DNA from 4 places in the Alteromonas sp. RKMC-009 genome. Region 3 is predicted to be linked to each of the others. Evidence: predicted binding sites of a transcription regulator. Region 3 holds the regulator's gene; each other region holds the start of a gene.
What was found. The regulator sigma-54, encoded in region 3, starts transcription at its own class of promoters, with help from an activator protein. The targets are predictions, from matches to a motif close to GTTGGCACGNNNNTNGNNT.
Positions count from the first base shown of each region.

Region 1: xdp1 (exosortase-dependent surface protein XDP1) is a predicted target of sigma-54. The motif match lies at 2,651-2,669, and genes of this name have one in related genera.
Region 2: dkgB (2,5-didehydrogluconate reductase DkgB) is a predicted target of sigma-54. The motif match lies at 1,775-1,793, and genes of this name have one in related genera.
Region 4: DS731_RS08810 (BON domain-containing protein) is a predicted target of sigma-54. The motif match lies at 2,699-2,717, and genes of this name have one in related genera.

Region 1 covers NZ_CP031010.1:3,134,901-3,139,224, forward strand. The annotation lists rRNA gene DS731_RS13930 (16S ribosomal RNA) at 1-1,157, opposite strand, end outside; gene pssA (CDP-diacylglycerol--serine O-phosphatidyltransferase) at 1,565-2,386, opposite strand; gene xdp1 (exosortase-dependent surface protein XDP1) at 2,740-3,612, shown strand; gene DS731_RS13945 (tetratricopeptide repeat protein) at 3,696-4,324, shown strand, end outside.
Region 2 covers NZ_CP031010.1:1,910,040-1,914,363, forward strand. The annotation lists gene scpB (SMC-Scp complex subunit ScpB) at 1-64, shown strand, start outside; gene rluB (23S rRNA pseudouridine(2605) synthase RluB) at 57-938, shown strand; gene DS731_RS08435 (transporter substrate-binding domain-containing protein) at 917-1,699, opposite strand; gene dkgB (2,5-didehydrogluconate reductase DkgB) at 1,876-2,679, shown strand; gene DS731_RS08445 (DUF445 domain-containing protein) at 2,818-4,113, shown strand; partial or broken gene DS731_RS22245 (P1 family peptidase) at 4,249-4,324, shown strand, end outside.
Region 3 covers NZ_CP031010.1:1,001,670-1,005,993, forward strand. The annotation lists gene rapZ (RNase adapter RapZ) at 1-432, opposite strand, end outside; gene ptsN (PTS IIA-like nitrogen regulatory protein PtsN) at 479-922, opposite strand; gene hpf (ribosome hibernation promoting factor) at 931-1,218, opposite strand; gene DS731_RS04395 (RNA polymerase factor sigma-54) at 1,251-2,735, opposite strand; gene lptB (LPS export ABC transporter ATP-binding protein) at 2,831-3,556, opposite strand; gene lptA (lipopolysaccharide transport periplasmic protein LptA) at 3,562-4,131, opposite strand; gene lptC (LPS export ABC transporter periplasmic protein LptC) at 4,100-4,324, opposite strand, start outside.
Region 4 covers NZ_CP031010.1:1,999,174-2,003,497, forward strand. The annotation lists gene DS731_RS08795 (response regulator transcription factor) at 1-136, shown strand, start outside; gene DS731_RS08800 (IS110 family transposase) at 258-1,292, shown strand; gene DS731_RS08805 (endonuclease/exonuclease/phosphatase family protein) at 1,505-2,491, opposite strand; gene DS731_RS08810 (BON domain-containing protein) at 2,754-3,356, shown strand; gene DS731_RS21940 (hypothetical protein) at 3,765-3,932, shown strand; gene DS731_RS08815 (hypothetical protein) at 3,986-4,324, shown strand, end outside; gene DS731_RS08820 (MlaA family lipoprotein) at 4,314-4,324, shown strand, end outside.

The sequences.
Region 1 (4,324 bases), 2.1 Mb from region 3:
CACCGGCAGTCTCCTTAGAGTGCCCAACCAAATGCTGGCAACTAAGGACAAGGGTTGCGCTCGTTGCGGGACTTAACCCAACATCTCACGACACGAGCTGACGACAGCCATGCAGCACCTGTGTCAGAGTTCCCGAAGGCACTAATCCATCTCTGGAAAATTCTCTGCATGTCAAGTGTAGGTAAGGTTCTTCGCGTTGCTTCGAATTAAACCACATGCTCCACCGCTTGTGCGGGCCCCCGTCAATTCATTTGAGTTTTAACCTTGCGGCCGTACTCCCCAGGCGGTCTACTTAGCGCGTTAGCTTCGCTACGCACGAATTAAATTCACACACAGCTAGTAGACAGCGTTTACGGTGTGGACTACCAGGGTATCTAATCCTGTTCGCTACCCACACTTTCGGACATGAGCGTCAGTCTTTGGCCAGGGAGTCGCCTTCGCCACTGATGTTCCTCCAGATATCTACGCATTTCACCGCTACACCTGGAATTCCACTCCCCTCTCCAAGACTCTAGTCTGCCAGTTCTAAATGACCATCCCAGGTTGAGCCCGGGGCTTTCACATCTAGCTTAACAAACCGCCTGCGTCCGCTTTACGCCCAGTAATTCCGATTAACGCTCGCACCCTCCGTATTACCGCGGCTGCTGGCACGGAGTTAGCCGGTGCTTCTTCTGTTGTTAACGTCACAGCTGGCAGGTATTAACTACCAACCTTTCCTCACAACTGAAAGTGCTTTACAACCCGAAGGCCTTCTTCACACACGCGGCATGGCTGCATCAGGGTTTCCCCCATTGTGCAATATTCCCCACTGCTGCCTCCCGTAGGAGTCTGGGCCGTGTCTCAGTCCCAGTGTGGCTGATCTTCCTCTCAGAACAGCTAGAGATCGTCGCCTTGGTGAGCCTTTACCTCACCAACTAGCTAATCTCACTTGGGCCTCTCTTCAGGTAGGAGCCTAAGCCCCCTTTGGTCCGTAGACGTTATGCGGTATTAGCAGTCGTTTCCAACTGTTATCCCCCTCCCAAAGGCAAGTTCCCAAGCATTACTCACCCGTCCGCCACTCGTCAGCAAATAGCAAGCTATTTCTGTTACCGTTCGACTTGCATGTGTTAGGCCTGCCGCCAGCGTTCAATCTGAGCCATGATCAAACTCTTCAATTAAATATATCGAAAAACTTTTATGAATCGTCGGTTGACACTCTTAACGAGTGCCCACACAGATTGTCTTGTTATAAATTTTTAAAGAACAATTGCTTAAGCCTTGCTGTTAGCCGTCTCAAGCGGGATGCGTATATTACTCCGCATCATTTTTTTGTCAATCATTTTTTTGAAGTATTTTCTTCTCAAAACGCTTTCCAAAAACTCGTTTCCGGTGCTTTGTTTCAGCTCCCTGAACCGAGGACGCGCATTCTACTCACATGCCCCTTCACGTCAACCCTTAATTAGCGTAAAAAGTAAAAAAGCGACCTGAACGGTCGCTTTTTAAACATATTGATAATTAAATGAACAAACATCTTAATTTCGTCTGTTCTGATATCTCTTTTCTACATTAATTCAGGTAACCGGTGCTATGACTTATGCTCTGGTTCATCATCACCAACGGTTTTTTCATCTGCCTTATCATCATCAACAGTAAAATCCGCATCCTTCTCTTCATGGTCCCCCACTACATCCTGAAGTGTTACCTTGTCAACGGTACGGAATGTATTAATGGGCCCGGCAAGAGCATAAAGGGCAAAGACAAGGAAAAGCACTAATGCAGGCTCTGTCGCCACAATTACAAACACAAGCATAATAATAAGAAGCGCAACAAAAGGAACTTTGCCGTTCCAGTTCACTTCTTTGAAAGAGTTATATTTAAAATTACTCACCATAAGTAAGCCGGCAGCACCGGTTATCAGTGCTACAACAAAACCATAGTCGTTGCCATTCACATCATATTCAACGCCTACCCAGACCAACCCGGATACAACGGCTGCAGCAGCCGGACTTGCCAACCCCTGAAAGAATCGTTTGTCAGCAATACCCACCTGCGTATTGAACCGAGCCAGACGCAACGCTGCACCAGCTACATATATAAAGGCAGCGAGCCATCCCAGCTTACCTAATTCACTTAAACCCCAGTTGTAAGCAACCAGCGCCGGAGCAACACCAAAAGAAACCATGTCGGCCATTGAGTCGTATTCAGCACCAAACGCACTTTGTGTGTTGGTGATCCTTGCAGCCCTTCCATCGAGTCCATCAAATATCATTGCAACGAAAACGGCAACCGCAGCAGCTTCGAAACTGCCGTTCATAGACGCGACTACGGCATAGAAACCCGAGAACAACCCTGCGGTGGTAAGTAAATTAGGCAACAGGTAGATGCCTTTCCTTTTTGTGTCCGTCATAAAACCTCAAGTTAATTAATACTGACCAATCCATTATTTCATACATACCCGCACTACGCACGGTTCAAATATACCAGAGAATGCCTATTACTTAGTATGAGCTGACATACCTCAATTTAATTTACAAGATCTTTGAGTAACATATTGAATTATAATAAATAAAATCACTTTAACTACTTTTGTATCATGTCAGTATTTTTTACGTAGGAATTTTTAAACCTAAATCCAACATCAAATTTCCCTATAAAAATCAATACAATAAAAAATGGCACGGTAAGTGCTTAGATCGGATTGAGGTATGAAATCGAGGTATAAAAGGGGTTTTTAATATGAAGATAAGTAAGATCGCGTCAGTGACGACACTCGTCCTTGCAAGCGCTATTACTGCACCTGCTATGGCAACTGGCTATAAAGGCAATTGGCATAACGGCTGTGGCAATGATGGCAACACAGGTGATGGCTGTAATGCAGCTGACTATTTCGCAGATGACTTGATGTACAGTCTGGCCAGTGATGGTATCAGCAATGCAGTAGTTGATGGTGTAACCATCAACGCTTCTGCTTACTCTGATACAGCAGCTTCGACTAAATATTCTTCTGGTAACTATGTTTACAAAGACGAAAATGTTGAAGCAGCCACACTTCAAAACTATGGCGATGGCTATGGTGTAATCAATGCAGACGAAGGAACATCGTCTCCGGCACACTCTGCTGATAACCAGGAAATCATTAAGTCGTATTGGTGGAGCAGTACGAAATATGTGGAAACAGATTTTGACTACGTACTGATCTCCTTCGACGAAGAAGTAAATGTTACCGGTGCAACATTTAGTTGGCTGTGGAAGGAAACAGATACACAGGTTTCTGTTGCAGCACTTAGCGATACATCTATGCTTACTTCAGGGGTAAATACTTGGGGCGACATAGCAGGTGATGCGCTGGCAGTTGGTTCATTTGATGTTCTTAACTGTGACGATACTGATTTAGCAGAAATCAGCGGTCTGGATAATGTTTATTCTCAATACTGGATTATCGGAGCGTATAACACAGTCTTCGGCGACATCGGTTACGATATGTTCGATGACGGTTTCAAGTTAGCCAGCGTAGGCTTTAATAAAAAGCCTGGTGAAGAGCCACCAACAACGCAGGTAACTGAACCTGGTACATTCGCAATGTTGTTCATGGGCGGTGCCCTGGCAATGTGGCGCAGAAGACGTAGTGCTTAATCAATTTGATTAAGCCTTAACAGGCATTACCCGTATAAGGTGGCTTAATGCCACCTTTTTTGTTCGGCAAATTCAGGTGAATTATGAAAAATCAACGGATGTTAGCTTCACGCGTGCGCAGCGCGCTTTTCGGTCTGGCCGGACTGAGCCTTATTGGATCAGCCCATGCTACAACCTTTGAAGATTATGAACAGGCACTGGAAGCCTACAATGCAAAACGATATGAAGAATCGTTTGTTCACCTGAAAAATAGTCTGCAAAAAGATCCTGATAACCTGACTGCCAAGATATTAATGGGTCGCCTGCTTCTGCAAAACGGTTATGTGCGTGCTGCTGAACTGGAGTTTCAGGAAGCCATCGACATGGGCGCTGACCTGAATCTGGTTGCAGAACCGCTGGGAACGGCCTGGTTGTTTATGAACCGCTTCCGCGACATTCTTGATTTCCAGGAATACAAGCGTCTGGGCTCTAAACAAAAATCAAGCTGGCTACAGATCCGGGCAACAGCCTGTACCAAACTTGACGATGATGTCTGCGCTGAACAAGCTTATCAGGACATGCTTGCAATGCCCTATAATAAGGACAACGCGCTGAACGGACTTGCAGCAATTGCAATGCGGGCCGGTGATACAGATACCGCTGAAGACTTTCTCGCACAATCCCGCGAAATTGATGATAACAGTGCCATTCTGTGGCGCCTGACAGGTCAGCT
Region 2 (4,324 bases), 910 kb from region 3:
GGCACCGTCTGACGACGACCGTGCGATTGAAACCGCTGAACAAAAGCGAGAAGAAAATGAGTGAAAAGTTGCAAAAAGTCCTGGCTAACCAGGGACTGGGCTCCCGCCGTGAAATGGAACGGTGGATAGAAGCCGGAAGGGTATCGGTAGATGGCAAAATTGCGACACTGGGCGACCGTGTTGAACCCGGCCAGCAAATCCGTGTAGACGGTCATCTGTTATCCCGTCAGGCAGAAAAACCGGTATGCCGTGTATTGATGTATAACAAGCCGGAAGGTGAATTATGCAGCCGTCACGATCCTGAAGGCCGCCCCACAGTATTTGACCGTCTGCCTGCTATCCGCGTGGGACGCTGGATTGCCGTAGGCCGCCTGGATATCAATACCAGTGGCCTGTTATTGTTCACCAATGACGGTGAACTGGCAAACCGCTTAATGCACCCTAAATGTGAAGTAGAACGTGAGTATGCTGTACGCGTATTCGGTGAAGTGTCCGGTAAAACCCTGAACACGCTGACCAAAGGGGTTGAACTGGAAGATGGTCTGGCGCGGTTTACTGAAATCAAAGCCCGTTCTAAACCTGCCGGTGAAGAAGATAGCATGAACCGCTGGTATAACGTGACGTTGTCTGAAGGCCGTAACCGAGAAGTACGTCGCCTGTGGGAGTCTCAGGAAATGCAGGTCAGCCGTCTCGTTCGCGTGCGCTACGGACCGGTGGAGTTGCAAAAGCGTTTACCGCAGGGGGCCTGGGTAGAGCTGCCGCTGGAGCAGTTAAATGCCCTTCGTAAACTGGTGCAACTGGACGATGAAACACAAACGCTGGTGGATGTAAGACAGGGTAAACTTGATCATGCCCGCCTTACCCGTATGCGCCGCTCGGTGAAAAAACACCGTACACGGCAGTCTCATCAACGTAATCAGTCAGCCAGCTCTGACTGACGGGAAGGGCGTTTCTTTAAACAGGCACGCCCGTTATCAATACCGTGCCGGCGGGCAACCTGAGCAATCAGCCCGCGGTGCGTTTTGAGAAATTCATCTAATTTTTCCAGCATCGCCGGATACTGCTCACTGGAAATCCGCAGGCTCTCTTTCTTATCCTGAATATGTTCTGATGCCACAATGCGTTTACCTGACAGCTTCAGTGCTGCAGTTGCATCATTCAGCTGTTCGCTGTCTGTGATAATGGCATCAACCTCACCGTCAACCAGCGCCTTTACCAGGTGTGTCGGCTCAGAGAATGACACTATTTTTGTGTAGCCTTTACGTTCCTGTTCTAACCAGTCACTGGAAACCGGCTGATCTTCAATAATACCAAGTGCAGTCACGTCGGGAATTCGCATCCACTGATTCTCAGGCAACACGCGGGTGATTTCACAAATACCGATCACAGGCTGGCTGTAAAACAGCGTGCCGTCTGTGGCAGACCAGCGGGGGTGATCCGGAAAGCGGAAATCAATCGTGTTTTCTTTATACCACTGATCGTAAGCGTCGCCCTGAAGGGGCACATATTCCAGTTCAAAGCCCTCTTCAAGAGCAAATGCTGTCATCACCGCATCGAGTACCGGTTGATATTTGCCACCGTTTACCGGGTGGACCTGTCTGCCTGAACTGTCTTCAACACCTACAAAGAAAGTATCTTTCGCCGCAAAAGCCTGACCTGAAAGCAATACGGCAGCGAGAAGAGTGATAGCGCGTCGCATCGTATTCGTCCTGTTCACTTAAACTTTAGTCGTAACACAAGCCTATCAATGCATTTGCATTTGCACGATAAGGCCGTTGGCATGCAAGTATTAAAACCAATACCTGAAGAAAGTGAAGTAATCTGTATTCAATGTCTTAGCGTAGACAAGGTGAATTCATAAAACAGGAGAAGATAATGCAATCGATGCCTCAATTAGGTGTAGGTACGTTTCGTTTAGAAGGAGAGGTAGCAAGAAAAACGGTTTCAGATGCGCTTTCCACCGGCTTCCGCCATATTGATACCGCCCAGTTTTATGGCAACGAAGAAGAAATCGGCAATGCAATTCAAACTGCCGGTCTTCCCCGTGAAGAACTGTTCGTGACCACCAAGGTATGGCACGACCATCTTGATAAGGGTCACTTCATTCCGTCTGTGCATGAAAGTCTGAACAAACTGAAAATGGCCTATGTTGACCTGCTGCTCATCCACTGGCCGTCACCCAATGATCATATTCCCATGGAGTCATATTTAGCCTCACTGAAGCAGGCCAAAGAAGAAGGTTTAACGCGCCATATCGGTGTGTCGAATTTCACCATGGCACAAATCGACAAAGCGGTTGAGATCCTGGGAGAGGGCGAGATACTCACTAATCAGATAGAGCTTCACCCGTTTATGCAAAACCGTCAGGTGGTTGAACATTGTAAGCAGGCTGGTATTTCCACTACCGCCTATATGCCCTTTGCGGTGGGCGAAGTCATGAAAAATGATGAACTCAAAGCCATTGCTGACGCGCACGGAGCCAATCCTGCCCAGGTTGTACTGGCGTGGATGGAAGTAAAAGGTATCCATGCCATCCCTTCATCAACGAATAAGGACCATTTGCAGGCGAACTTCGATTATACCGCTGTCACGCTGTCAGAAGATGATGTGGCGCGCATTGATGAGCTGGATAACGGCGAACGTATCGTGGATCCGGATTTCGCGCCGCAGTGGGATTAATATCCTTTTACATTTAACCACCCGTAATTGTCATAAAGGGTTTGCCGGCTGCACTTTCATCACCATATAGTGGATAGGATGTATATGCCTGATGACGTGCAGTCAGGTAAATGAGGCAATATTAATACAAGGACAAACGTGCTACCGGATAATAAACAGCAGCAGCTCCGGCGTGCAAAACGCATCGCCCTTTTCTGGCTGGTGGGAGCTGCGTTTGTCTTTATTCTTGCGACGCTGGCAGAGTACCGGCAGTGGATAACGCCATGGCCCGCCTGGGCCGGACTCATTAAGATGGCATCAGAAGCTGCGCTGGTTGGCGGGCTGGCTGACTGGTTTGCCGTCAGCGCATTGTTCAGGCCTATTCCGGCCAGATTTCCAATCCCTCACACGAATATCGTAGCGAATAACAAAGCGGCGGTTGCCGGCAATTTGTCCCGCTTTGTGAAAGAAAAATTCTTCAATGAAGTCGCTATCGAAAAACTGGTCAATGATGCCCGTCCTGCTCAGGGAATGGCAAGGTGGTTGCGCGAGCCTCAAAACGCAGACCGTCTGAGTCGCTTCGCTGCGCGCTCGCTGGTGGGGATCATTAACACGCTGGATGATAAACCCGTTCAGGACATGATGGTAAGCGGAGTAAAGCGGGCTCTGCTGAAAATGGATCTTTCACCTCTCGCAGCCGGCACGTTACGGGTTCTGACCCGTGATAAGCGCCATCAGGAGGTGCTGGATCAATTGCTTTATAAAATCGCAGAACTTGCTCACCGGCCTGACAGTCAGATGTTTATTGCTGAAAAGCTGCATAGCTGGCTGAAAGCAGAGTACCGGCGACTGGAGAAAATATTGCCGACCACCTGGTTGAGCGAGCAGGGCGCTGACATCGCTTCCAAAGCCATCGTGAGCATTCTGGCGGATATTGCCAATGACAGCGAACACCCGGTACGCAAGAGTTTCGACCGCCAGCTGGAGGACTTCACCGCGAGGATGGAAACCGACCCTGCTATGACAGAGAAGCTGGAAAATATCCGTAACCAGTTGCTGAATAACGATACCCTTCAGCAGTACCTGTTTCAGGTGTGGGGCGACGTGAAACGCTGGTTAATCGATGATGTTGCAGCCACAGACGGCAAGTTCACAAACCGTTTATCCCATGCACTGCAGGAAGCAGGTAAATCCGTGGCCAACGATGAGCAACTGGCAAACGCTGTTGATGTACACATCGCAGAAGCCGCCAGAGCGATGGCGCCGGAGCTCGCAGATTTTCTTACTGATCATATCCGTAAAACCATTCTGGCATGGGATGACAACCAGATGGCGGAACAAATTGAACTGAACATCGGTAAAGATCTGCAAAAAGTCCGTATTAACGGTACGTTGGTGGGCGGGCTGATTGGTGCCTGTCTGTTTTTAATTGAACATGCCATCAGTCTTCTATAACCGGTACGTAGCCGTCTTCCTTTTGAGTTTTTTGCACTATCGTGTGACACTTTTCCTTCCCCATTTGTATTTATAAAAAACGAAAACAACATGAGAAAACGAATTCTTCCCGCGTTACTGCTGGTGTTGCCGCTGATGCATGTCAGCGCAGACGCAGAGCAGGTCAGAGCCCGTGATATAGGCATCGCGCCTGGTGTACTTGCGACCGGAA
Region 3 (4,324 bases):
CAGCTGGTGGATGCTCAGAGAGTCGGTATCAATATTCAAATCCGCTCTTTCTGCTACGGGGGCCAGTAATTCCCGTTCTGTCTGAATGGCATCAGACAATGATTTATTCAGTTTGGCCAGCGGGTGTAACCGGCGGGTTTCGCTGAACCGGCGCACCAGCATATCGTCACTTGCGTCAATATATACGATGGTGACAGTCCATGACTGAGGCAGGTAGTCGAGAATTTCAACCAGCTCAGAAGGCTCTTTAGGCAAGTTCCTGACATCAATACTCACAGCTACCTGCTCGTATTCATCGGCGACAGTGTGTGTCAGGGCTGGTAGCAGATTAACCGGAATATTATCGACGCAGTAATACCCCAGATCCTCAAGGGCACGAAGTGCTACTGATTTTCCTGAACCTGAACGTCCGCTGATGATAATTAACTTCACGCCGTTTCTCCTGAAGTCACGTGTTGTCGGTGCGTATTACACTAAGTTACTGTAATGCGCGAATAATATCATCACTTGTCTGAGCTTTGCGGATAGTTTTTATGGTTTCTTTATCGCTGAGTTTCCCGGCAACCATGGCCAGAGTTTGTAAATGTCCTTCGGTTTGTTCCTGAGGGACAAGCAGAGTAAAGAAAATATCCACAGGTTTATTGTCGATTGCATCAAAATCGATGGCGGGCGTGCTGGTAACCACAATGGCGATGACTTTTTCCAGTCCGGCCAGACGACCATGGGGGAGGGCAATGCCGTTACCTATACCTGTGCTGCCCATTCGCTCACGGGCCAGCAGGCTACTTAACACGGTGGCTTCGTCTACATCGGGGTTATTTTTAGCTGCAATCCCGCTGATGATTTCGAGAATGCGTTTTTTGCTATTGCACTGGACCGCACACTCGGTGCGGTCCAGGCTGACTATGGCTTGTATATCCATGAATTCAATTAGTGCTTTTTAAGCTTTTCCTTGTGTTTCAGGACCTGCCTGTCGAGTTTATCGACCATGCTGTCAATGGCAGCATACATGTCCTGATTTTCGGAAGAGGCGAAGACTTCCGCGCCGCTAAGATGAACCGTTGCTTCTGCTTTTTGGCTAAGCTTTTCAACATTTAAAATAACGTGCACATTTGATATGTGGTCAAAATGACGTTCCAGTTTGCTGAACTTAGTATCGACATAATTACGCAAAGAATCAGTGATCTCAATGTGATGACCAGAAAGGTTGATTTGCATATTTCGTCTTCCTTATTTTGAGCAGCCTTAAGTTAGATAAGGCTTTTGCGTTGGTTAGACGGCGGGATCGACAAGGATTCCCGGTACTTTGCTATTGTTCGCCGGGCAACCATAATGCCTTGATCGGCCAACAACGAAGCAATCTTGCTGTCACTCAGTGGCTTGCCTGGATTTTCAGCGGCAACCAGCTTCTTAATCAGGGCGCGAATCGCTGTCGATGAACACTCTCCACCTGATTCAGTGGCAACGTGGCTGGAGAAGAAATACTTCAACTCGAAAATACCACGGGGCGTGTGCATGTACTTCTGCGTTGTTACCCTGGAAATAGTAGATTCGTGCATATCTACCATTTCTGCGACATCATTCAGCACCATTGGTTTCATCATTTCAGGGCCATGCTCAAAAAAGCCCATCTGTTGCTGAACAATACAATTTGCTACTTTCAGCAGCGTATCGTTCCGGCTCTCAAGGCTCTTAATGAACCATTTAGCTTCTTGCATGTGAGAGCGGATAAATTGTGAATCGCTGCTGTTTCTTGCTTTACGGCTCATTGCAGCGTACTGCTGATTAACACTGAGCTTAGGCAGGCTGTCGGGGTTTAATTCTACAACCCAACGGCCATTTTTCTTCGCAACCGATACATCCGGAATGACATATTCGGGTTCTTTCGTAATTAATGCACTGCCCGGACGGGGATTAAGCGTTTGCAGCAAACGCATCGCTTCCCGCAACTGATCTTCTTTCAGGCGGGTTTTACGCATTAACGTACGGTAGTCTTTACTGCCCAACAGATCGGAATGCTCTCTGAGCAGCAGTTTAGCTTCTTCCAGCCACGGTGTTTCCGGTGCAAATTGTGCCAGCTGAACTAACAAGCACTCCTGCGGTGTGCGGGACCCGGAACCGAGAGGATCAAAAAGCTGAATACGTTTAAGTACACACTCAACCTCATCTTCTTCAACGGGCTCTTCCATATCTTCACTGTTAACGCTTTGCAGAATGTCGTCAACGGTAACCGTGAGATAGCCGGACTCATCAATAGAATCGATGATCGCCAGTGCAATGGCGCGGTCTGTATCAGAAAAAGGTGTCAGACGCATTTGCCACAGCAGATGGTCCTGAATATTTTCGGTGGTTTCACCCTGAAAGATTTGTTCATCGTCGCCACCGGAAGGGCCGGGCGCGGGTGCAGAAGACGCAGAAATGTACTCATCCCAGGTACTGTCGATGGGCAGCTCGTCCGGTAAATCATTCTTTTCCAGTGCTTCCCCGGTATCCATGCTGTCAGAAGATGAGGCTGATGCAGACTCTTGCATGCTGTCATCATTATCGATGTTATTTTTCTCAATTACATCGTTGTCGGAGCTGTCGTCGACTTCCAGCAAAGGATTAGAGTCGAGGGCTTCCTGAATTTCTTGTTGTAAGTCCAGCGTAGACAACTGCAATAGCTTGATCGCCTGCTGAAGCTGAGGCGTCATTGTCAGTTGTTGGCTAAATTTTAACTGTAAAGATGGTTTCATCTACGTCTTATATAAACTCTAAAAAGGACATCCGGTTGTAGCGGTGTGAGTGCCGGTGGCGAAATCTCCGCTAAATGCTCATCCCGATATCTTAACTATAGCCTGAATTGCTCACCAAGGTATACATCACGAACTTTTTGATTACTTAATACCTGTTCTGCGGTGCCCTGAGCAATCAGTTCTCCATGACTGACGATATAGGCCTCTTCACACACATCAAGGGTTTCCCTGACATTGTGGTCGGTGATGAGGATACCGATACCTCTGTCCCGTAAGTGCTGAATGATCTTCTTTATATCATTAACCGAAATCGGGTCAACTCCGGCGAAGGGTTCATCGAGCAAAATAAATTGCGGATTGGCTGCCAGTGCGCGGGCAATTTCAACCCGGCGGCGTTCGCCACCCGACAAACTCATACCTGTGCTATTACGTATATGGTTAATATTAAATTCATCAAGTAGTGCATCCGCTTCCTGCTCACGTTGATGACTTTTTAAGTCTTTACGCGTCTGCAATATCGCCATGATGTTTTCATGTACGGTCAGCTTGCGGAAAATGGATGCCTCCTGGGGCAAATAACCAATTCCCCGGCGGGCACGTTCGTGCATTGGCTGGTGAGTCAGCTCCTGCTCATCTATGAGGATTTTGCCTTTATCCAGCGGCACAAGACCGACAATCATGTAAAACGTTGTGGTTTTACCTGCACCGTTAGGACCCAGCAGACCTACTATCTGTCCGGTAGAAACCGATAAACTAACGTCACGGACGACCTGGCGTGATTTATACGACTTTGCCAGATGAGTCGCACTCAGGGTTGCCATGTAACTCAGTTACCCTCGTTTTCGTTGCTGTCTGAAGTCTTGTTCTCTTCCTTCAACTCTTTAACTGTGTCAGGACGGAAAACCGTGGTTACCCGGCCGTTGCTGTTACTTTCACCGCCGGTTGCCAGAAGTTGCTCTTTTGACATGTCATAGGTGATGCTATCTCCCTGGACCATGCTGGTATCTTGCTGGATTTTCGCATCACCTTGCAAGGAAATAAGTTGTTTGGCGACTTCGTAGCGAATTTCATTTGCGCTGGCTTTTACCTTTGCACCGTCATCCAGGGTTTGAGAATAACTGGCTGGTTTTCCGCGGGCGATAAAAATTTCTTTTCCTTCGCCTTCACTGGCGATGGCTTCCACTTCATCTGCGGCAATAATGAGTGAACCCTGGGTGATTTTCACATCGTCTTTAAAAACCGATTTTTTCTTCTTACCGTCGATAAACTGTGACTTGGCATCCACGGTAATCGGCTTTTCAAAATCACCGGAGCCGGCCATTGCCTCACCGGCAACAGCAAGCAGCGTTATTACTGCAAAAAGGCTAACTGCCCGGGGAATAAATTGTCTGCACATGATCAATTAACTCATATTGTTGGGTACGCAGGTTCGCATTGAAACCGTTACTTTTAATGATGGTCTGTACGCCGCGTATATCTACCGGCTGGTCTGAAGTCATGGTTTTGTCATCCAGATTCACCTTAATAAAATTGGTTGTGATGGTCTGGATAAACTCTTCAGGGTTCAGGCTTTTTATCAGCACATTGTC
Region 4 (4,324 bases), 1.0 Mb from region 3:
CCCGGGGCAAGACCCCGCAGGTAACGCAGCCTTTGCCGCTGCAGATGACAGTGTTCCGGATCCTTCAGACTACCGTGACATTGTGGGTCGTTGTCAACGCTTTGCCACACAGGAACCGCTGGCAATCACAGCCTGACAAAATACCCTCAAAAGAGAGTTCATGGAAACCTGTAGCTGAAAAGCCACAGGTTTAATTAGATGGTCCGCCTCACCTCTAAGCTAGTCTTAGAGTTAGGCAATCAAAGAGGCGAACCATCATGTCTACTATTAAAGTTCTTGGTATCGATTTAGGCAAATCATCCTTTCATGTGATAGGCCGTGATTATTCAGATAACCAAATCATCCGCAAAAAGTTTTCCCGCACTGCACTCATTCATTTTCTTCATCAGTTAACGCCATGCACAATTGCTTTCGAGGCTTGTGGCGGTGCGCACTGGCTCGGCAGGCAGTGTGAGTCGATGGGGCACAAAGTCAGACTGATCCCTCCGCAATATGTAAAGCCCTTCGTTAAAAGCAATAAAAATGATTTCATAGATGCAGAAGCAATATGCGAAGCATCGACAAGACCCAATATGCGCTTTGTCAGCGTAAAGTCGGAAGAAGCACAGGTCATTTCCGCTATTCATAAAGCCAGGCACGGTTATATTAAAGACCGGACAGCATGTATGTCCCGCATAGGCGCATTGCTTCTCGAATTTGGCATTGCGCTGCCAACAGGCCATAGCGTGATGAAGCAGTTATTTAACTGGCTTGCTCAGCAACGACAGGAATTGCCGGGCCTGCTCATGCAAGAGCTTGCGGAGCTTCACGATTACTATCTGTTTCTCAATGAGAGCATTGAGAAACAAGACAAAAAGCTAAAGCAACTGGTTGAAACAAACGCGATAGGCCAGCTTCTTAAAACCATTCCAGGTATTGGAGACATGACAGCGAGTCTTTGTATTGCCAACATCAGTAGCGCCACTGACTTTAAAAGTGGGAGAAACATGGCGGCATGGTTGGGACTGGTTCCGGCGCAGTATTCGACTGGCGGTAAACCCAAATTACTGGGGATAAGCAAACGGGGTAACAAAGAGCTCCGGACCTTGTTTATCCATGCTGCCAGGGCGGTCATGTCCCGACCAGATAAGACCGGTAAAATTTATGGCGAGTGGCTAATTAATTTACGCGCCACAAAGCCATTCAATGTTGTAACCGTCGCTCTGGCCAACAAGCTGGTACGAATAGCATGGGCAGTAATGAAAACTAAACAAGCATTCAATAGCAAAGCGTTAGCACCAGGTTTGCAATGATAAATATGATGACGAAAACGGTAGAAGCACTGGATTAAAACCTGACACAAAAAACAGCTCACAGAAGCTTTCGGTTTTTTGAGGATAATCCAGCGCGGATCTCATCGTGGAGCGGGTTGCGAAAGCGCCTAATCAGACTCCGAATACATTAGCGCATAACCAACCCCGTTATCGACATTTACTGTTGCAATAACGAGGCGGACCATACATTTTTATGCCTGTTCAACTGAAGGATTATTTTTTAATCTCAGTGTTGTGAGTAAAGGAAAGTGATCTGAGCCTACAGTGGGCATTCTTTCTATTTTGACCAGTTCAAAATGCTCAGTGTGAAAGACGTGGTCCAGCGGCCAGCGCAGCAACGGATAATCCGCATGGAAAGTGTTGAAAAATCCACGGCCACGACGGGGATCCAGCATGCCACTTATTTTTCTGAATTTTCGGGTCGTCGGTGACCATGCCACATCATTGAGGTCGCCGGTAACGATGGCCGGATGCTTTAACTTTGCCATTTCTTTTCCTACCCGTGTCAGTTCCTTATCTCTGGGTCCGGCAGATTTATTTTCTGTAGGACTTGGCGGTTTAGGGTGTACAAAATGGATTTTTACCTGAGTACCCGCCATTTCCTGCCAGATTTCCATAGACGGTACGTCATCTTCAATAATGAACCGGATTTTTTCGTTGCCGAAGGGACGCCTGCTATAAAGATGCATGCCGTAAAGATTTTCCAGCGGACAAGAGAGGCGGTAAGGATAGTCATCATGAAGGACCGACAGTGCCTGCTCCCAGTCTTTGTTGCTTTCCAGCGTCACCAGAATATCCGGTTTACGTTGCCTGGTAAGATTAATCAGTGCGTCATAGTTATCGTTAGTCATTAATACATTGCTGGTGAGAATGCTTATTGTGCGGTCGTCATCAGTTGCCGGTACCTGATTCACTTCCGTGCGCCAAAACGGTGTATAAGGGATTACCCAGGCAAGTTGATAGAGCAAAGCACAGACAGCACCGGCCTGCATGCACAGCGCCAGTAAGGGCGTTTCGATATACCAGTATGTCCAGACTAAGGTGAGCACAAGTAAAATAAACGCCTGCTGCAGACGGGGAAACTCCCAAACGCGGATTAACCAGTGCTGGCAGGGTATGTGAGGCAGTATTGCAGCCACAATAAAGAAAAGGGTAATGATAGAGAGTACTGTTGTCATGGTTCGTCCGCTGAAATTACTGTCCGGAATCAAAATATTTAGCTTACTTATATAAAGACTTTCAGTCCTGTTCGATCAAACGGGGTGATTTCAGCAATTGTAAATGCAAGGTAAAAAATACGGGGTTCTGAGAAAAGTTTGCATGAAGGGAAAGAGCGGAAAGTTGGGGGCCACTATAAAAAATCATATTTTTCAGTTATTTAATTTGCTGGCATGAAGTTGGCTTCATTTATTTTGCTTGATAATTAAGGAGAGCAAAATTATGAAACGTTCAATTCTTTCACTGTTAGTAGCTGGTACATTAACTACTTCTGCTTTTGCAGGATCTATGGATACTGCGAACAAGTGGGAGGAAGGTGCCAAGGATGCCTGGATTGACGGCAAAGCTGAAGCAACATTACTATTTAACGGTAATCTGAATTCTTTTGATATCAACACCGATGTTCAGAATGGCAAAGTTATTCTGACAGGTAAAGTTGATAACTCTGTCGATAAAAAGCTCGCGGAAGAGCTGGTAGCGAATATCGACGGCGTAACAGATGTTGATAACCAGCTGACCGTTGTAGAAGAGCATGACTCTGAAGCTATGGACGGTGATGACATGGATATGGACTCTGCAACCGGCAAACTGACAGATGCTAAAATCGCGACAGTAATCAAAACCCGTTTACTGATGGACTCTGACATTTCTGGTTTTGATATCGACGTGGATGTTGAGCAGGGCAATGTTACGCTTACCGGTACAGTAGACTCAGACGCTGAGCGTGACCTGGCCGTTGAGATTGCGAAAAACGCCACAGATGTTACAGACGTTGAAGACAACCTGAAGGTCGTTCAACAGAAAACAGCGATGAAAAGCGAATAATACTTTTTAACTGCATAATCCGGAAAGGGCTGAGTTATCTCAGCCCTTTTTTTATTGCGTCCCGGTTAGTGAGCCTTGCTGAAAAACCTTCCTTCCCGTCTGTGAAAATATTTCCCGCCTGTAGTAAAAAAGTATCATTTCTTTTTCAGGTCCACGTAAATTGTTTGGGTGTAATCGCCCGCATCCTTTCCCTCTGATTTTTCTTCTATGATAATGAGTTAATACTTAAGTCTAATAAAACAGTAGGTTACGAAAACGCCGGTCATGACGCTGAAGCACGGCGGTGGCTTTTGCGGCATTTCTTTAAGGTCTTTAAAAATATGGCGCGGAAATTGGAATATTAGGAATAGTTGTGAGAGTAAATAAGTCATTTACCGGAATTCAATTCTACGCACGCAAGGGAGCAGTATGAAATTTCTGAAGACTAAACACCGTCCGTTACCGTCAACGTCATTTGAGCGTCTCATTCACTCGCAGCCAGTTTTTAACTGGTTCGATCGCTATGACAAACGTGACCACAAAGCCGGCAAGGCAACAGCAGGTGCAGTGATGGCGGAGGCAGCGACCGCTAAGTAAGTACAGGAAAGCGATCCGGACGGCCCTTGAATTAAACAACGATGGTGAAAAACATGAATTACTTAAAAATTGCAGTAATGACAGTGTTACTTCTGACCAGCCTTGTAGCTCTGGGGTCCGGAAAGCAACTTTCAACCTGGCTGGGGGAAACGCCGGCAGAAACATCAACCGGTGCTGATCTGGCAGAAGTTGAGGCGGTATTTAATGAGTTGGAATTTGACCCGGCGAATTCGTTTCATCAAATTCGTAAGCAAAGGATTGAGCATTATCTTGATTTGGCCCGTAACTATGATGATAGTGACTGGGACTACAGCAGGGATGAAGCTCTGCAGCGGGCTCAAAATATAATGAATCACCACGAAAGGAAGGAAAGTGGTATCTATGCCAGCTTA